One region of the Cupriavidus alkaliphilus genome, then DNA from elsewhere that is predicted to be linked to it. Evidence: predicted binding sites of a transcription regulator. Region 1 holds the regulator's gene; the other holds the start of a gene.

Region 1 (9,706 bases):
GACCTTGAACTCAGTCTGGCCTTCCATGGCGATTTCTTCCAGCGTTTCGATGCAGTCCGCCGGAAAGCCCGGACAGAACACGTCCACGCGCCCGGCACCGACCTTGCCCAGTTCCGCCAGCGTCGGCGCGGTATAGGGCTGCAGCCACTCGGCCTTGCCGAAGCGCGACTGGAACGTCACCTGGTACTGCCCCGGCTGCAGGCCCAGCGCCTCGCCCAGCAGGCGGCCGGTCTTCAGGCATTCGCAGTGATAGGGATCGCCCAGCTCGAGCGTGCGCCGCGGCACGCCGTGGAACGACAGGATCAGCTTGTCGCCCTGGCCGAAATCCGGCATGCCGTGCCGGCTCCAGTAGGCGCCGACCTGCTGCTGCAGCGCCGAGATATACGCGGGATGGTCATGGAAATGCTTGACCAGCCGCAGTTCCGGCTGGTTGCGCCACTGGCCCAGCACGCGGAACACCTCGTCGAAGGCCGTGGCCGTGGTGGTGCCCGAGTATTGCGGATACATCGGCAGCACCAGCACCTGCTCGCAGCCCTGGCGGCGCAGCGCTTCCATCACCGAGGCGATCGACGGGTTGCCGTAGCGCATCGCGCACGCCACCGTCACGTCGTGGCCGTTCTGGTGCAGCAGCCGCTGCAGCGCGTGCGCCTGGCGCTCGCTGTAGACCAGCAGCGGCGAGCCCGTCATATGGGCCTCGCGCAGCCAGATCGATTCGTACTTGAGAGCCGACGCGCGCGAGCGCAGCGGCAGGATCACGCCGTACAGCAGCGGCAGCCACGCCGCGCGCGGAATCTCCACCACGCGCGGGTCGGACAGGAACTGCTTCAGGTAGCGCCCCACCGCCTTGGGCGTGGGGGCATCGGGGGTGCCCAGGTTGACCAGCAGGATCGCCGTGCGCGGCGCCTGGCCGTGCTGGTAGGCCGGTTCGGGAGAAAACGTCATGTCGCTTCCGGGTTGGCGCGATGCCGGGATGGGACGGGCGCGGCGCACTGGCGCCGGGCCCGTGCGGCGGGAATGGAGCCGCCGGTCAGACCGGAACGCCGGACCACTAGTTCTGGCTCAGCGCGCTGGACAGCAACCGCGCGGTAATGTCGACGATCGGGATCACGCGCTCGTAGGCCATGCGCGTGGGGCCGATCACCCCCAGCGTGCCGACGATCTGCCCGTCGACCTCGTACGGCGCGGTGATGACCGCCATGTCTTCGATCGGCACCAGCTGGCTTTCGCCGCCGATGAAGATCTGCACGCCCTGCGCATGGCTGGACACGTCCAGCAGCTGCAGCAGGCTGGTCTTGTGCTCGAACACGTCGAACAGGCGCCGCAGCTTGTCCATGCTCGAGGCGAGGTCGTCGACTTCGAGCAGCTTGCGTTCGCCGCTGATGTAGACGTGGTCGTCGTCCTCGTCCTCGGCGGCGCTGCCGGCCTCGACCGCGGCCTGCATCAGCTGCGACATGTCGCGGCGCAGGTCCTGCAGCTCCAGCCGCAGGTGGCTGCGCACGGTGTCGAAGCTCATGCCGGCATAGTGCGAGTTGAAGAAATTGGCGGCCTCGATCAGCTGCGCCGGCGTGTAGGGGAGCTCGGTCTGGATGATGCGGTTCTGCACGTCGCCCTCGGGGCTGACGATGATCAGCAGGATGCGCTTGTCCGACAGCCGCATGAACTCGATCTGCCGGAACGCCTGCGCGCGGCGCGGCGTCATCACCACGCCGGCAAAATGCGACAGGTTCGACAGCGTGCGCGCGGCCGCGGTGATCATGCGCTGCGGGGCCAGCTGCTGGCCGCCGAGCTGGTCCTGGATCTGCCCGGTCAGCTCGGCCAGGTCGGCGTTGCGCTCGAGCGGCTTGGCGGTCAGCATCGAGTCGACGAACAGCCGGTAGCCGCGCGGCGTCGGGATCCGGCCGGCCGACGTGTGCGGGCTGGCGATAAAGCCCATTTCCTCGAGATCGGACATCACATTGCGTATCGTCGCCGGCGACAGGTCCAGCCCCGAATACTTGGACAGGGTGCGGGAACCGACCGGCTGGCCTTCGGCAATGTAGCGCTCGATCAGGGTCTTGAGCAGCGTTTTGGAACGTTCATCCATGATGCCCCGATTTTACGCAAGTTTTGGACCTTCTGGCGGACCGGCCGGATGGGCCGCCGGCGCCTGCTGACAACCGTCACGGCGGTATGGTCTAATCCCGGCATGTCCGCCCCAGCCAAAGCCAGCGCCGTGCGCACTCCATTCAAGACCGTCGCCCTGGTGGGCAGGTACTCCACCGCCGGCATCGACGGGCCGCTGGAAGAAATCGCCTCCTATATCCTGCGCAACGGCCAGGATGTGGTGTTCGAGCGCGAGACCGCGCTGGCCACCGGGCTGACCGCCTACCCCGCCCTGTCCGCCGAAGAGATCGGCACGCAGGCCGACGTGGCCGTGGTGCTGGGCGGCGACGGCACGCTGCTGGGCATCGCCCGCCAGCTTGCCGGCTATGACGTGCCCCTGATCGGCGTGAACCACGGGCGTCTCGGCTTCATGACCGATATTGCGCTGGAAGACGCGCACACCGTGCTGCCCGACATGCTCGACGGCCGCTACGAGTCCGAGACCCGCCTGCTGCTGGCCTCGCGCGTGGTGCGCGACGACATGGACATCTTCTCCGCGCTGGCGCTGAACGATGTGGTGGTGAACCGCTCCGGCATCTCCGGCATGGTCGAGCTGGCGGTTTCGGTCGACGGCCACTTCATGTACAACCAGCGTTCCGACGGCCTGATCGTGTCGACCGCGACCGGCTCGACTGCCTACGCGCTGTCGGCCGGCGGCCCGATCCTGCATCCCACGCTGTCGGGCGTGGTGCTGGTGCCGATCGCTCCGCACGCGCTGTCGAACCGGCCGATCGTGCTGCCGCACGACGCCGAGGTCACCATCGAGGTGGCCAGCGCGCGCGACGCCAGCGTCAACTTCGACATGCAGTCGCTGACCTCGCTGCTGCCGGGCGACCGCATCGTGGTGCGGCGCTCGCAGAAGACCATCAACCTGCTGCACCCGGTGGGCTACAACTATTACGCCACGCTGCGCAAGAAGCTGCACTGGCACGAATACCCGTCCGAAGACAACCGCCTCTGAGCGCTTTCCAGTCGCCCCTCAGCCCGAGCCCGACCCTTCATCGGACCGACCACCTTTCCCGCCACGATGCTGCGCAGCCTGTCCATCCGTGATTTCGTCATCGTCGACACCCTCGACCTGGACTTCGCCTCCGGCTTTACCGTGTTCACCGGCGAGACCGGGGCCGGCAAGTCGATCCTGATCGACGCCCTGGCGCTGGTGCTGGGCGAGCGCGCCGATGCCGGCGTGGTGCGCGAAGGCGCGCCGCGCGCCAGCGTCAGCGCCATCTTCTCGACCCATGCCGCGCTCGATGCGTGGCTGGCCGAGCGCGAGCTCAACAGCGAAGAAGACGGCGGCGTGCCGACCGTGCTGCTGCGTCGCACGGTCGATGCCGGCGGCCGCAGCAAGGCCTTTATCAACGGCGCCGCCGCCACCCTGGCGCAGTTGCGCGAAGTCGGCGACCAGCTGGTCGACATCCATGGCCAGCATGCGCACCAGCAACTGCTGCGCCCGGATGCGCAGCGGCTGCTGTTCGACGCCCACGCCGGCCTGACCCAGCAGGCCGCCGCGGTGGCCGAGGCCTGGCGTGCCTGGCGTGCCTGCGTGCGCCAGCGCGAAGCGGTCGAGCACCAGTCGCGCGAGATGCAGCTCGAGCGCGAGCGGCTCGAATGGCAGGTGGGGGAACTGGACAAGCTCAACCCGCAGCCGGGCGAATGGGACGAGATCCAGTCGGAGTACAACCGGCTCTCGCACGCCGCCGGCCTGATCGACGGCAGCCGCGCCGCGCTCGACGCGCTGTCCGAGGCCGACGGCTCGGTGCTGTCGGCGCTCAACGGCATCGTGCACCGGCTGCAGCAGCTGGCCGACGTCGATCCCGCGCTGCGCGACGTGCTGGCCGCGCTCGAGCCGGCGCAGGTGCAGGCCGAGGAAGCCGCGCATTCGCTGACGCGCTATGTCGACCGGCTCGAGCTCGATCCCGAGCGGCTGCAGGTGGTGGAAGAGCGCATGCAGGCGCTGCACGCCACCGCGCGCAAGTACCGCCTGCCGCCCGAGCAGCTCGCCGATGAGCTGGTCGCGCGCCGCCAGCAGCTCGACGACCTGCAGGCCGCGCAGGACCTGAACAAGGTGATGGCGCGCGAGGCCGCCGCCAAGGCCGCCTACCTGACGCTGGCGCAGCATCTCAGCCATGCCCGCAAGCAAGCCGCGCAGGCGCTGTCCGGCGCGGTCACCGACGCCATGCAGGGCCTGTCGATGGCCGGCGGCAGCTTTGTCGCGGCGCTCAATGCCCTCGACGAAGGCCAGAGCTACGGCCTCGAGCAAGTCGAGTTCCTGGTGGCGGGCCACGCCGGCGTCAGCGCGCGGCCGCTGGCCCGGGTGGCCTCCGGCGGCGAGCTCGCGCGCATCAGCCTGGCGATCTCGGTGATCACCAGCGAAGCCTCGCCCACGCCCACGCTGATCTTCGACGAGGTCGACACCGGCATCGGCGGCGCGGTCGCCGAGGTAGTGGGCCGGCGCCTGCAGGAACTCGGCCGCGCGCGCCAGGTGCTGTGCGTGACCCACCTGCCGCAAGTGGCGGCGCAGGCCGGCACCCACCTGCTGGTCAGCAAGGAAACCACGGCCGAGGCCGATGCTTCGGTGACGCGTTCGCGCATCCGCGTGCTCGACCCGGCCGGACGCGTGGTCGAGACCGCGCGCATGCTGGGCGGCGCCACCGTCACCGCCACGACGCTGCAACATGCCGAGGAGATGCTGGCGCAGGGCATGGCCGACAGCGGCGCCGGCCAGCCCGCGCGCGCGGGCAAGGACGGCAAGCGCGGCCGCCGCGTCGCCGCCGGCTAAGGCCAAGTAAGGCTAAGGCCAACGCTCGCGCCACCTTGCGCGGCCTTGCGTGGCATCGTGCCAATTTATCAATCGACAGGAGCTTCCCCATGACCCGCCCAGCGCCGCCCACCGGCCACCGCCCGCGCGCCTCGCTGCGCGCGGTGCTGGCCATTGCCACCGCCGCCTCGGCCGCACTGCTGGCGCTGTCCGCCTGCCAGGCCCAGCCCAAGGCCTCGGCACCGCCGCCTGGCAGCATCAGCGATGACCGTGCGCTTGGCGACATCATGGTCCGCTTCAAGCCGCCCGCGGTGGACCTGTCCGAAGACGCCGGCAAGCTGCTGGCCGAGATCACGGGCCCGATCCGCTACGTGGTCAAGCGGCCGATGTCGGGCGGGGTCTGGCTGGTCACGGCGATCTCGCCGTCGGCGGAGGCCACCCTCGACCAGGCCGTCGACACGCTGCGCGCCACGCCGCGCATCGAGACCGCCGAACCGGACCGGCTGCTCAAGCCCAGCCGCAATATTCCAACCAGCCGCGACATGCCACCGCGCTAAGGCTGGAAATCTGTACGGAATGCCGCACTAACGAACGGGGACAAGACCAAAAACCGCCCTTGCACAACCCGGCTGGATCGTATTCGCTACATAACATGCCCACGCGCCGGTCCCGGCCCGCGCGCTACGCCCCAGGGAGGAGGAAATCCATGCCGCAATCCGCGCTGTCCGTGTTCTGCCGCAACTTCGCGGCCCGCCGCTGGCGGGCCATCGCCATGGCCGCCGCCGCTGCCTGCGGCGCGGTCCCGACCGGCACGGCACTCGCAGCCGGCGCGCAGTCCGCACCGGCCTATACCGGCCAAGTCATCGTGCGCTGGCGCGACGGCACCACCGCAGTCGATGGCAACGGCGCCGTCAAGTCGCCGGCTGCCGCCGAAGCCCTCAAGCAGCTGAGCGAACGCACCGGCATCGCCGTCTCGGCACGCCGCGCCATGGGCGGCAACCTGCAGTTGCTGCAACTCCCCGACGCCTTCGCCGCCGACCCCGAAGCGGCGGCGGCACGGCTGCGCCAGGACCCGCGCGTGGCCGACGCCGTGCCCGACCGCTGGCTGCGGCTGCACGACACCCTGCCCGACGATCCCGAGTTCCAGGTCAACCAGCCGTACCTGAAGGGCACCGGCACCGCCGTGGGTGGTGTCAACCTGCCGCGCGCGTGGGACCGCACCGGCGGCAGCAGCGGCATGGTGGTGGCGGTGGTGGACACCGGCATCCTGCCCCATCCCGATCTGCAGGGCCGGCTGCTGTCCGGCTTCGACTTCATCAGCACCACCACGGTCTCCAATGACGGCGACGGCCGCGACGGCGATCCGACCGATGCCGGCGACAACCTGCCGGCCGGCTTCACCTGCCCGGGCAGCAGCACGCCCACGCCCGAGCCGACCAACAACAGCTGGCATGGCACGCGCGTGGCCGGCGTGCTGGGGGCGCTGACCAATAACTCGCGCGATATCGCGGGCGTCGACTGGAATGCGCGCATCCTGCCGGTGCGGGTCTCGGGACGCTGCGGCGCGCTGCTGTCCGACACCGTCGACGGCATGCGCTGGGCCGGCGGCCTGCCGGTGCCGAACGTGCCGGACAACCCTAACCCGGCGCGCGTGGTCAATATCAGCCTGGGCGGCGGCACCTGCAGCGGCATCGAACAGCAGGCCGTCAACGACCTGAATGCGCGCGGCGTGGTGGTGGTGGCCGCGGCCGGCAACAACCGCGGCGCGGTCGAGGCGCCGGCCGACTGCAGCGGCGTGATCGCGGTCACCGCGCACGCCAACGGCGGCGAGAACGCCAGCTATGCCAACGTCGGCCCGCAGGTGGCGATCAGCGCGCCGGGCGGGGGCTGCGGCAACTCGCAGGTGGTCGACGGCCGCTGCACGGTCACGCCTTCGGTGATCCGCACGCTCAGCAACGACGGCAAGACGGCGCTGGGCAATTACGTGGTGGCGTCTTCGGCGGGCACCAGTTTCGCCGCGCCGATGGTCTCGGGCGTGGTGTCGATGATGTTCACGCTCAACGGCTCGCTGACGCCGGCGCAGGTCACCGCGGCGCTGAAGAGCTCGGCGCGCCCGCATCCCTCCGGCACCTTCTGCACCACCAATCCGGGTGTGTGCGGCGCGGGCCTGCTCGATGCCGACGGCGCGCTGCTGGCCGCGCTGGGCATGCCGCCGGCGCAGGCCGTGCCGGCACCGGCCGCGGATGGCGGCGGTGGCGGCGGCGCGGTGCCGCTGTGGAGCGGGCTGCTGCTCGCCCTGGCGGGACTGAGCGGCTTCGCGCTGCGCCGCCGCGGCTAGCGGCAGCGGTGGCACTCAGGCGGCGGCGCCGTTATCGCGCGCCGGCCGCCGCGCCAGCCACCACTCCTGCAAGACCCAGCACAGCAGGCCGGCCACCGCGCCGGCCGCATGCGCCACGCGCACCACGCCGAAGCCCCACGCCGGATCGAACACCACCGGCGCCAGCCACGACTGTTCCACCCAGATCTTGGCCAGCACGCCCAGGCACAGCAGCACGCCGGTGATGCGCGCCAGTCCCGGCGCGCGCAGCAGCCCCAGCGCACCCCACAGCGCCAGCCCGTGCAGCGCGCCCGAGAGCCCGCCGTACCAGGCAATCGCCGGCACGCGCAGCAGCGCCAGCTGCACCGCGATGCCACATACCACCAGCACCAGCAGCAGGCTGCGCACCCGCGCCACGCGCGCGCAGATCGCCAGCACGCCGGTGGCGGCGAGCATGTCGGCCAGCCAGTGATGGCCGTCCAGGTGCACCCACATCGCCGTGGCCAGGCGCCACCACTGCCCGTCCACCCGCACCGCATCGCGCAGGTACAGGCCGTGAGCGTGCCACCACGGCAGGAAGGTGAACGCCGCCGACAGCGCCCATACCAGCGCCACCGCTGCCAGCAGCCCCGGCCACGATGCGCCGGCGGGTGCCGGCCGCCCCGCGGCGTCAGTCCTCACCGAACACGGCCCGCCACAGCGTGCCCACCGCCGCGGTCTGCGCGGCCATCGATGCCGGCGCCACGCGCGCATGGACCTGGCCGTCGAGGCGCATCTGGTGCTGGCGCGCGCGGAACAGCCGGTAGGCGTCGCCCACCGCCAGCGCCAGCGCGGCATCGATCAGGCCCAGCTCGCCGGCCTCGCGCAGCAGCGCGATATTGCCGGCGTTGCGCGTCAGCTGCGGATGGGCGCGGCTGTGCAGCAGCACCAGGTACTGCACCGTGAATTCGATATCGACCATGCCGCCGCGATCGTGCTTCAGGTCGAACAGCTCGGTGGGATTGGGATGGCCTTCGGCCACCTTGCGGCGCATCTGCGCGATCTCGCCGCGCAGCGCCGCGGCGTCGCGCTCGTGGCACAGCACCTCGCAGCGCAGCGCCTCGAAGCGCGCGCCGATGGCGGCGTCGCCGGCGCAGAAGCGCGCGCGCGTGAGCGCCTGGTGTTCCCAGACCCAGGCGGTGTTGTCGCCCTCGCGCAGCTGGTAGCGGCGGAACGCGTCGAAGCTGGTCACCAGCAGGCCGGCCGCGCCATTGGGGCGCAGCCGCGTGTCGACGTCGAACAGCGCGCCGGCCGCGGTATGGCTGGTGAGCCAGGTGATCAGGCGGCGCGCATAGGCGGCATAGACCTCGGGCGCACGCTCGTGCTCGTCGTCGTACAGGAAGATGATGTCCAGGTCGGAGGCATAGCCCAGTTCCTTGCCGCCCAGCCGGCCATAGGCGATCACGGCGAAGCGCGGCGCCTCGCGGTGGCGCGTGGCGAGCTGGCGCCACACCGTTTCCAGCGTTGCGTCGAGCATGGCATCGGCCAGGTCCGACAGGCGGTCGGCCACCTGCTCCACCGTCAGCATGCCCTGCAGGTCCTGCAGCAGCACGCGGAAGGTCTCGGCATGGTGCTCGCGGCGCAGGATGTCCATCTGCTGCTCCATCTGCCCCTCGGCGGCCAGCAGCCGTTCATGCAGGCGCTTGCGGAACGCGGCCCAGTCGGGCGCGCCGGCCAGCGCGTCGCTGTCGAGCAGCTCGTCGAGCAGTTGCGGATGGCGCGTCAGGTAGGCCGCGGCCCAGCGCGAGGCATGCAGCGTCTGCGCGACGCGGTCCATCGCCTGCGGGTATTCGGACAGCAGCGACAGGTAGGAGGCGCGCCGGCTGATCGCCTCGAGGAAGTCGATAAAGCGTCCGATGGTGCTGTCGGGATCGTCCTGGCGTGCGGCCAGGTCGAGCGCGCGGTTGACCAGCTGGTCGAAGCGCGCGCGGCTGGCTTCGGACAGCGCGCGATAGCGCAGCGACGCGGCGATCGCGCGCAGCCGGTCCAGCAGCGCATTGCAGTCGGTAAAGCCGGCCGCCTGCAGCCGCTGGCACGGCACCGCGCTGTCGCCTTCAGCGTGCGACGGGTCCTGGGCGTTGTCCTGCGCGCGCGCGGCGCTGTCGTGGATGACGATGTCCGGCCACAGCGCCTCGCACGGGCCGGCGTCCGGGTCGGAGAAGGTGGCTTCGAACTGCTGCGCGACCGGTTCCTGCAGCGCGGCAAGCCGCGCCAGCAAGGCCGGCCAGTCGCTGCAGCCCATCATCTGCGCCACCGCCCGCTGCTCGTCCGGTGACGTCGGCAGGTGGTGGGTCTGGGCGTCGTCGCGGTATTGCAGGCGGTGTTCGAGCTGGCGCAGGAAGCGGTAGGCATCGCCCAGCTGTCCGGCCTGGCCGGGGGGCAGCAGGCCGCGCTCGACCGCCACCGCCAGCACCTCCAGCGTCGGCCGGATGCGCAGCGCGGGGTCCTGG
Region 2 (9,706 bases), on a different contig from region 1:
TCATCGGCATGTTCCTCGCTACGCCCGGCATGGTGCCGTGGTCAGTGCTGATCGGCGGCGCCGCCGGCATCTGGCTGCTGGCCGGCGCGGCCTTCGCCATCAATTGCCTGGTCGAGCAGAAGATCGATGCGCTGATGCGCCGGACCGCCTGGCGCCCGTCCGCCACCGGCGAGATCACCACGCGGCAGACGCTGGTGTTCTCCGCCATCCTGGGCGGCGCGGGCATGTGGCTGCTGCACGTCTACGCCAACGACCTGACCATGTGGCTGACCTTTGCCACGTTCCTGGGCTATGCGGTGGTCTACACCATCCTGCTCAAGCCGGCCACGCCGCAGAATATCGTCATCGGCGGCCTGTCCGGCGCGATGCCGCCGGCGCTGGGCTGGGCCGCGGTCGCGGGCGAAGTGCCGGCCGAGGCCTGGTTCCTGGTGCTGATCATCTTCACCTGGACCCCGCCGCACTTCTGGGCGCTGGCGCTGTACCGCCGCGCCGACTACGCCAAGTCCGGCCTGCCGATGCTGCCGGTCACGCACGGCGAGCGCTACACGCTGCTGCATATCCTGCTGTACACGCTGGTGATGATCGCGGCGACGCTGCTGCCCTTCGTCTACGGCATGAGCGGCTACATCTACCTGGCGGCCGCGCTGGCGCTGGGCGCGGGCTTCCTGGCCTATGCCTGGAAGCTGTACCGCAACTATTCGGACGAACTGGCGCAGCGCACCTTCCGCTTCTCGATCCTGTACCTGTCGCTGCTGTTTGCCGCGCTGCTGATCGACCACTACTTCAAGTTCGTGCCGCAGGTCTGACCTGCGCCGGCGTGCGCCCCGGCTGCGGCATCTTGCCGCGCCGGCGCGAGCGCGGCAGCATGATCGGCGATACTGCATGCTGTTTCCTTCCCATTCCTGACCCGTCCCCCGCATGCCACGCCTCCGCTCCGCTTCCGGCCTGTTCGCCGCCTTCCGCCGCTTTTCCCTGCTGGCCGCGCTGGCCCTGGCCGTCGCCGCCTGCGGGCAGCAGAAGGCGTCGTTCCGCAATGTCGATATCACCGGTGCCGCCGACTTCGGCAAGGACTTCTCGCTGACCGACCACACCGGCAAGGTGCGCACCCTGGCCGACTACAAAGGCAAGGCGGTGGTGATGTTCTTCGGCTACACCCACTGCCCGGATGTCTGCCCCACCACCATGGCCGAACTGAAGGCGGTCGTGGAGCAGCTGGGGCCGGATGGGGACCGCGTGCAGGTGCTGTTCGTCACGGTCGATCCGGAACGTGATACACAGGCGCTGCTGGCGCAGTACGTGCCCGCCTTCGATCCGCGCTTCGTCGGGCTGCGCCCCGCCGACGAGGCCGCGCTGCAGAAGCTGGCCAAGGACTTCAAGGTGTTCTACGCCAAGGTGCCGGGCAGCTCACCCAACAACTACACCGTGGATCACTCGGCCGGCAGCTATGTGTTCGATCCGCAGGGCAAGCTGCGGCTGTTCATCCGCCACGGCCAGGGTCCGGAGCCCATCGCGCACGACCTGAAACAGCTGTTGTCCTGACGCAGCCGGGGCGAAAGGGTGCGGCATAACGTCGCACCCGCGCTTCGCGGGCAACAAAAAAGGCCGGTCCATGGACCGGCCTTTTGCATGGCTGAGGTGAGGATCAGGCGAATGCCTGCAGCGCGCCCTTCATCTTCTTCATCGCCGCCGCCTCGATCTGGCGGATGCGCTCGGCCGACACGCCGAACTCGTCGGCCAGCTCATGCAGCGTGGCGCCGCCCGAGCCGTCGTCCTCGACGTTGAGCCAGCGCGCCTCGATGATGCGGCGGCTGCGTTCGTCGAGCTTGCCCAGTGCTTCTTCCAGCCCCTCGACCTGCATGCGGTCGTGGCGCTTGGCTTCCATCACGCGGGTCGGCTCGTTGTGGTTGTCAGCCAGGTAGGCGATGGGGGCGAATTCCTCTTCACCGTCGTCGACCTGCCCTTCGAGCGCCAGGTCGCCGCCCGACAAGCGGGTTTCCATCTCCATCACTTCTTCGGGCTTGACGTTCAGCTCGCGCGCCACGGCCTCGACCTGCTCCGGCGTGAACGTGTGGCCGCCCTGCTTGTGGCTGCGCAGGTTGAAGAACAGCTTGCGCTGGGCCTTGGTGGTGGCCACCTTGACCATGCGCCAGTTCTTCAGCACGTATTCATGGATTTCCGCCTTGATCCAGTGCATCGCGTACGACACCAGGCGCACGCCCTGATCCGGATCGAAACGCTTCACCGCCTTCATCAGGCCAATATTGCCTTCCTGGATCAGGTCCGCGTGGGGCAGCCCGTAGCCCAGGTACTGGCGGGCGATCGACACCACCAGCCGCAGGTGCGACATCACCAGGCGGCGCGCCGCGTCGACGGAATCGTGGTCGCGCAGCTCGCGCGCCAGGCGTTGCTCTTCCTCCGCGGTCAGCAGCGGGATGCGGTGCACAGCCTGGATATAGCTGTCGAGGTTGCCCACGGTCGCCGGAAAGGTCAGCGCAAAGCTGCCCGTGTTCCGGGGCACCGTCGGCAGACGGTTATTCGTCAGGGTTTGGTCGGCAGACAAGACTGCGTTCACTCAATGGCTCCTTTCGCGTCCGGCGGTTTGGTTGCCGGTGCGCCGCGGCCCCTTGGGGGATCGGCGGCACTGCAACACATCTTAGCACTCTGGCCGGGTGAGTGCTAATTGGAGTTCCGATGACTCCGATAGTTCCCGGGTATCGCTCCGCCTGTTCGGATAGCCAGGTAGATCGTAAAGAGACGGCAACGATACCGCTGCCATCGCGCACTGGTAGTTAGAGCCTGGGGTGGCAACGGGGTTCTGCCGGGCGCTGCAATGCACTGTTCCACCACCGGCTACACTCGACCGGCAGGCTGCGCACTGGCATGCTTGCGAGCCTCTCTTATCGGATCGGAGGAGTTATGTCTGCTATCGAACACTTGCTCAAGCCGCATGTGCGCGACCTGGGCGATTTCACCGTGCGCCGGCTGCTGCCGGCCGCGGCAACCCAGACCGTCGGGCCATTTATCTTCTTCGACCATATGGGACCGGTGCAGCTGCCGCCGGGCCAGGGCGCCGATGTGCGTCCGCATCCTCATATCGGCCTGGCCACGGTCACCTACCTGTTCGAGGGCGAGATCATCCATCGCGACAGCCTGGGCAGCGACCAGGCGATCCGCCCCGGCGACGTCAACTGGATGACCGCCGGCCACGGCATCGTGCACTCGGAGCGTTCGCCGGAGCATGTCCGGCCAGAGGGCGCGCGCCTGCATGGCATCCAGACCTGGGTCGCGCTGCCGCAGCAGCATGAGGGCGCCGAGCCGTCGTTCTTCCACCATCCCGCCGCGACCCTGCCGCGCATCGAGCGGCCCGGCCTGCGCATGGTGGTGATTGCCGGCGATGCGTTCGGCCAGACCTCGCCGGTCAAGGTCTTCAGCCGCACCCTGTACGTGGCGATCGAGCTGGATGCGGGCGCCAGCGTGGAGATTCCCGCCGAACACGCCGAGCGCGGCATCTACCCGGTCGACGGCGCGGTGGCGCTTGACGGGGAGCCGCTGCCGGCCGAGCACATGGTGGTGCTGACGCCGGGCCAGCCGGCGACGCTGACGGCCACGGCGCCGTCGCGGGTGATGCTGCTGGGCGGCGACCCGACCGACGGGCACCGCTTTATCTACTGGAACTTCGTTGCCAGCAGCAAGGTGGCGATCGAGGCCGCGGCCCAGCGCTGGGAAGACGACCAGTTCCCGCACGTGCCGGGCGAGACCGAGCGCATTCCGCTGCCCCCGCGCAAGCCCTGACGGTTGTCGCCGGGCCGGCTCAGACCGGGCTGGCCCAGGTCACGCGCGTGCCCTGGCGCAGGCATTCGCGGATGGCCTCGATCTGGATGGTGATGGGCGCCGGCACCGGCACCGCGCCATCGAGCACGCGCCGGATCCAGGCCACGGTCAGGCCGGCATCGCTGCCCGGCGGCAGCTCCGGCACGTCGCCGATCGAGCCCCCGGCCTGGCCCACCAGCGTCTGCTGGTGGCCTTCATGCAGCCAGTCGATGCGGCCGGTGCGCCGGGCATCGGCCACCACCTCGCCCTCGGTGCCGCGCGCCAGCAGCACGTTGGCGGGTTCGTGGGAGAAGTAGTCGGTCAGGGTCTCGCGGTATTCGGGGTGCGTGTAGCTGTACAGCCGCAGGCCTTCGGCGGGCGTGTGCTCGCCCACGGGTTGCAGCATCTTGGCCACCGTATGCGACGAGTTGCGCAGGCCGATCACGGTGCGCCGCTCCAGCAGCCGCGACAGCCCGGGCGACAGCACGTCCACCGGCAGCACCGCCAGCGGGCCATTGGCATCGCCATCCCGCAGCTTTGCCGACGCTTCGCCGGTGCTCGCGCACAGGGGCACGCCCAGCGCCTCGAACAGCGCCATGCTGGTCACGCGGCCCTCGAACTCGCGCGTGCCGTGCACCAGGACGGGGATGCCTTCGCGGGCCAGCAGCAGCGCCAGCAGCGGCACCAGGTTGGGCTGCTTGCGCGCGCCGTTGTAGCTGGGAATCACCACCACCTGCCGGTCCGGCGGCGCCGGCAGCGGCTGGCAGTGCGCATGGGCGGCCTCCAGCATGCCGGCCAGCTCGTGCGGCGCCTCGCCCTTGATGCGATAGGCCATCAGGATGGCGCCCAGTTCCAAATCGGACACGCGGCCTGCCAGCATGGCGTCGAACAGGGCCTGCGCGTCCTCGCGCGGCAGCGCGCGCGCGCCGTTGACGCCGCGGCCGATCTCCTTGATAAAGCGGGCGGCGGGAAATGGGGCGGCGGTGGTGGTCATGGCGGCGTGGGGGAGTGTGTTCTGGGTTCATGATAGCGGAGCGCGGCGGCCGCGCCCATGGCCGCCTGGCGTGCCGCTACACGGCTAAGGGCTAGGCCGCTTCCTGCAGCGCCGGATTGCGCTGCTTGCGGTAGAGGAAGTCCAGCACCGCGGTGCGGCAGCCGTGGTAGGCCGCGTCTTCAGCCAGCGCCACGCGGTCGCGCGGACGCGGCAGGTCCACCGCGAGGATCTCGCCGATGGTGGCGGCCGGGCCATTGGTCATCATCACGATGCGGTCGGCCAGCAGCACGGCCTCGTCGACGTCGTGCGTCACCATCACCACCGTGCTGCGCGTGCGCGCCACGATCTTGATCAGCTCGTCCTGCAGGTGCGCGCGCGTGAGCGCATCCAGCGCGCCGAAGGGCTCGTCCATCAGCAGCACCTTGGGCGCCATCGCCAGCGCGCGGGCAATGCCGACGCGCTGCTTCATGCCGCCGGAGATTTCGTGCGGATATTTGCCTTCGGCGTGGCTCAGGCCCACCAGCGCCAGCGTGTCGTGCGTGCGCGCCCTGAGCTGCGCCTTGCCCTCGCTGGCAGCGAACACGCGCTCCACGCCCAGGTAGACGTTCTCGAAGCAGGTCAGCCACGGCAGCAGCGAATGGTTCTGGAACACCACCGCGCGCTCCGGCCCGGGCCCGGCGATTTCGCGCCCGGCGCAGATCAGCGCGCCGGTGGTGGGGGTGGCCAGCCCCGCCAGCAGGTTAAGCAGCGTGGACTTGCCGCAGCCGGAGTGGCCGATCAGCGTGATGAACTCGCCCTCGGCGATCTGCAGCTGGATGTCGCGCAGTGCGACGAACGGACCCTTGCGGGTCTTGAAGGTCTGGCCCACGTTTTCGATGCTGACGAACTTGTCCATGGCGTCTCTCCCGTACCGGTCAATGGGTGCCGTAGCTGAAGCGCCGGGCCAGCGCCAGCAGCGCGTGTTCCAGCAGCAGGCCGATCAGGCCGATGACGAAGATGGCGATCACGATGTGCTCGACCTTCAGGTTGTTCCACTCGTCCCACAGCCAGAAGCCGATGCCGGTGCCGCCGGTCAGCATCTCCGCCGCGACGATCACCAGCCAGGCCGTGCCGATCGACAGCCGCACGCCGGTCAGCATGTAGGGCAGCACCGCGGGCAACAGCACGCGCGTGAACACCTTCCACTCGGACAGGTCGAGCACGCGTGCCACGTTCAGGTAATCCTGCGGCACGCGCGTGACCCCCACCGCGGTGTTGATCACCATCGGCCAGATCGAGCAGATAAAGATCGCCCAGATCGCGGCGGGATTGGCGGCCTTGAACAGCAGCAGCCCGATCGGCAGCCACGCCAGCGGCGAGACCGGCCGCAGCAGGCTGATCACCGGCGCGGTCATGGCATTCAGGAAGGCGAAGCGCCCGATCAGGAAACCGGCCGGGATGCCGACCAGCGCGGCCAGGCCGAAGCCCGCCGCCACGCGCGCCAGCGACGCCAGCACGTTCCAGCCGATGCCCTGGTCATTGGGCCCGTTGCGGTAGAACGGGTCGGTGAACAGCGGCACCGCGGCGTTCCACGTCGCGCCAGGGGTGGGGATGGCCGGGATCATGGTGGCGATGCCGTGCCAGGCCAGCACGAACAGGGCGAAGCCCAGCAGCGGCGGCACCGCCTTGAGCACCAGTGCGGCAGCGGCGTCGCGGCGTGCCGCGCGCCGGGCCTGCGCGGAGATTTCCTGTTCGCGCCGGCGTGTCCGTTCCTTGGTGTCGGGATCGGCTGCGGCATCGGGCGTGGTCGAGGCAATGGCATTCACGTCGGGCTCCTTTGGTCAGGGGCACTGCGGGTCAGGCGGCAAGGGTGCTGGCGGCCTTGATCTTGAAACCGTCGGCATAGGCTTTCGGGTCCTTGCCGTCCCAGACCACGCCGTCGATCAGCTTCGAGCTGCGCATGTCGCTCCTGGGCAGCGGCACCTGCGCGGCGGCGGCGGCTTGCTTGTAGATATCGATGCGATTGACCTGCCTGGCCACGGCGAGGTAATCCGGGTGGGCCTTGAGCAGGCCCCAGCGCTTGTGCTGCGTCAGGAACCACATGCCGTCGGACAGGAACGGGAAGTTTGCGTTGCCGTCCTGGTAGAACTTCATCGCGTCGGGGTCGTCCCAGGTCTTGCCCAGCCCGTTGGTGTAGCGGCCCAGCATCCGGTCGAGGATGATGTCCATGTCGGTATTGACATAGGACTTGGCGGCGATGGTCTCGGCGGTCTTGCGGCGGTTGGAGGCCGATGCGTCGATGAACTTCGACGCCTCCAGCACCGCGGCCACCATCGCGCGTGCTGTGTTGGGATGCTTCTGCACGAACTCGGCGGTGGTGCCCAAAGTCTTTTCCGGATGGTCCTTCCAGATTGCCTGCGTGGTCTCGGCGGTGAAGCCGATCTTGTCGGCAATCGCGCGCGCGCCCCACGGCTCGCCCACGCAGAAGCCGTCCATATTGCCCACGCGCATGTTGGCCACCATCTGCGGCGGCGGCACCGTGATGGCCTTGGCGTCCTGCATCGGGTTGATGCCGTTGGCCGCCAGCCAGTAGTACAGCCACATCGCGTGCGTGCCGGTCGGGAAGGTCTGGGCGAAGGTGTAGTCGCGCTTTTCCTTCGTCATCAGCGCCTTCAGGCTGGCGCCGTCGCGGACGCCTTTCTCGGCCAGCTTGGACGACAGCGTGATGGCCTGGCCGTTGTGGTTAAGGCTCATCAGCACGGCCATGTCTTTTTTCGGCCCGCCGATACCGAGCTGCACCCCATAGACCAGGCCGTAGAGCACGTGGGCCGCGTCCAGCTCGCCATTGACCAGCTTGTCGCGCACGCCCGCCCACGAGGCTTCCTTGGTCGGTGTGATCTTGATGCCGTACTTCTTGTCGAGCCCGAGCGTGGCGGCCATCACCACCGAGGCGCAGTCGGTCAGCGGGATAAAGCCGATGCGCACCTCGGTCTTCTCCGGCGCGTCCGAGCCCGCGGCCCAGGCGCCGGCGCGCACCAGCGGATCAACCAGCGTCATCACGCTGGCACCGGCGATGGTGGCCAGCGCACGGCGCCGGCCGCTGCTGGCCGGTACCGCGTCGGCAGCGGCGTCGGAGTGCTGGACGGCGGGGTGCAGCGGCCTGGCATGGCTGAGGCGAGAGGGCATTGCATGGCTCCAAGAAAAAAGCGTCCCCTGGCACAGCCGGCTTCGCCAGAAGACCGGTGCGCTGCGGGGACGCCGTTGTCCGTGGCGTGACGCGGCCTGCGTTGGCCGTGTCCGCCTGAATTGTCGATCGGCCGCCGTTGGCCGATGCCTGCATGACGCAAGGCGTATGCCAGCACTGTGCGGTGCAACATTTCGGGGAGCGTTGTGCCGGAACGGGGCGTAATGGGGCGGGGATGGCAGCGAAATGGGCGAGGCCGGTGCGTACGTGACGCGGTCCGGACATCGTCGACGCCGTCCCGCGGCAATGGACCGGCGACGCGGGCATGCGGGGTGGTGCCACGAACGTGCAGCGCACCAGCCGCGTGCGGCGTTGCACCGCGACGGCCGGCGCCGGGCGTTCAGCCCGGACGTTCAGCCCATCACGTCGATCACGCGCTGCGCGGCATCCACCAGCTTCAGCCCGCGTTCCATTGCCATGCTCCGCAGGCGCTTGTAGGCGTCTTCCTCGCTGAGCCCGCGCGCCTGCATCAGCAGGCCCTTGGCGCGCTCCACCACCTTGCGCTCGGCCAGCTTCAGCCGCGTGGCGTCGAGTTCGGCGCGCAGCTGCTGGTCCAGCTCGAAGCGCGCATAGGCGACATCGAGCACGGTCTTGACGCGCTCCGCGCGCAGGCCGTCGACGATATAGGCGGTAATGCCCGCGCTCAGGGCGGCCTTGATGCGCTGGCTGTCGTCGTTGTCGGTAAACAGCACGATCGGGCGCGGTGCATGCTGGGTCGAGACGCACACGTGCTCGATGGTGTCGCGCGCGGCTGACTCGGACGCGATGATCAGCATGTCGGGCTGGCTGGCGGTGATCACGTCGGGCAGCCGCAGGTCGGCGTCGACGATCTGGATCTCGGTGAAGCCCGCGTTCACCAGCCCGCTGCGGATGGTCTCGACATTGAGGGGATCGGCGTCGAGCGGGTCGCGCACGAGCAGGATGCGCAGCACCCGGCTGGTGGGCGCCGCGGTCGACGGCGTGGGCGTGGGGGGCGGATGGCGTCGTGTCATGGCTGGCTCTGTTGCAGTGCGCCATGCAAGATTCGCGCCGGCAGCGCCAGGGATGGCGCCCCAGTCCGGTGCGGCGGCGCTGCGAGCGTGCCTGGATTCATTGTATGCGGCCGTACGCAGGCCCCGGCCCGCGGTGTATCCTGTGGCCCTGCTGCGCCCGGCACCGGGTCCCGGCGCAGCACCGATCAGAACTATCTGGAGAGATGCATGACCGAATTCGTGTTCGCCCCGCCCGCGCCCGTCGGCGTGCCTGTGCGCGGCAGCCACGCCAGCTTTCCGGTCCGGCGCGTGTACTGCGTCGGCCGCAACTACGCCGCCCATGCCCGGGAAATGGGTTCGGACCCCGACCGCGAGCCGCCGTTCTTCTTCTGCAAGCCGTCCGATGCGGTCAGCTACGTCGCCGACGGCACCGAGGGCGCCTTCCCGTACCCGCCGGGCACCAGCAATTGCCACTATGAAGTGGAACTGGTTGTAGCGATCGGCAAGGGCGGCCGCGACATCCCGGTCGAGCAGGCCGCCGGCCATGTGTTCGGCTATGCCGTGGGCCTGGACATGACACGCCGCGACCTGCAGAACGAATCGAAGAAGACCGGCCGCCCGTGGGAGACCGGCAAGGCCTTCGACCGCTCTGCGCCGATCGGCCCGATCGTGCCGGTTTCGGCCATCGGCCATCCGGAGAAGGGCGAG

What was found. Region 1 encodes HrcA, which represses chaperone genes, less so after heat shock. Its sites were predicted from a motif close to TTAGCACTCNNNNNNNNNGAGTGCTAA; they were not measured.
Region 2: rpoH (RNA polymerase sigma factor RpoH) is a predicted target of HrcA. The motif match lies at 2,654-2,680, and genes of this name have one in related genera.

Annotation. Positions count from the first base shown of each region.
Region 1 is NZ_JACHWE010000003.1:137,676-147,381, reverse strand. Features, by position in the region: gene hemH (ferrochelatase) at 1-942, opposite strand, end outside; gene hrcA (heat-inducible transcriptional repressor HrcA) at 1,049-2,083, opposite strand; gene FHX60_RS12095 (NAD kinase) at 2,186-3,103, shown strand; gene recN (DNA repair protein RecN) at 3,170-4,921, shown strand; gene FHX60_RS12085 (hypothetical protein) at 5,011-5,457, shown strand; gene FHX60_RS12080 (rhombosortase-dependent MprA family serine protease) at 5,607-7,238, shown strand; gene rrtA (rhombosortase) at 7,254-7,898, opposite strand; gene glnE (bifunctional [glutamate--ammonia ligase]-adenylyl-L-tyrosine phosphorylase/[glutamate--ammonia-ligase] adenylyltransferase) at 7,888-9,706, opposite strand, start outside.
Region 2 is NZ_JACHWE010000004.1:19,156-28,861, forward strand. Features, by position in the region: gene cyoE (heme o synthase) at 1-806, shown strand, start outside; gene FHX60_RS14970 (SCO family protein) at 919-1,539, shown strand; gene rpoH (RNA polymerase sigma factor RpoH) at 1,643-2,572, opposite strand; gene FHX60_RS14980 (pirin family protein) at 2,917-3,792, shown strand; gene ybiB (DNA-binding protein YbiB) at 3,812-4,804, opposite strand; gene FHX60_RS14990 (ABC transporter ATP-binding protein) at 4,896-5,699, opposite strand; gene ntrB (nitrate ABC transporter permease) at 5,719-6,609, opposite strand; gene FHX60_RS15000 (CmpA/NrtA family ABC transporter substrate-binding protein) at 6,641-7,969, opposite strand; gene FHX60_RS15005 (ANTAR domain-containing response regulator) at 8,381-9,019, opposite strand; gene FHX60_RS15010 (fumarylacetoacetate hydrolase family protein) at 9,227-9,706, shown strand, end outside.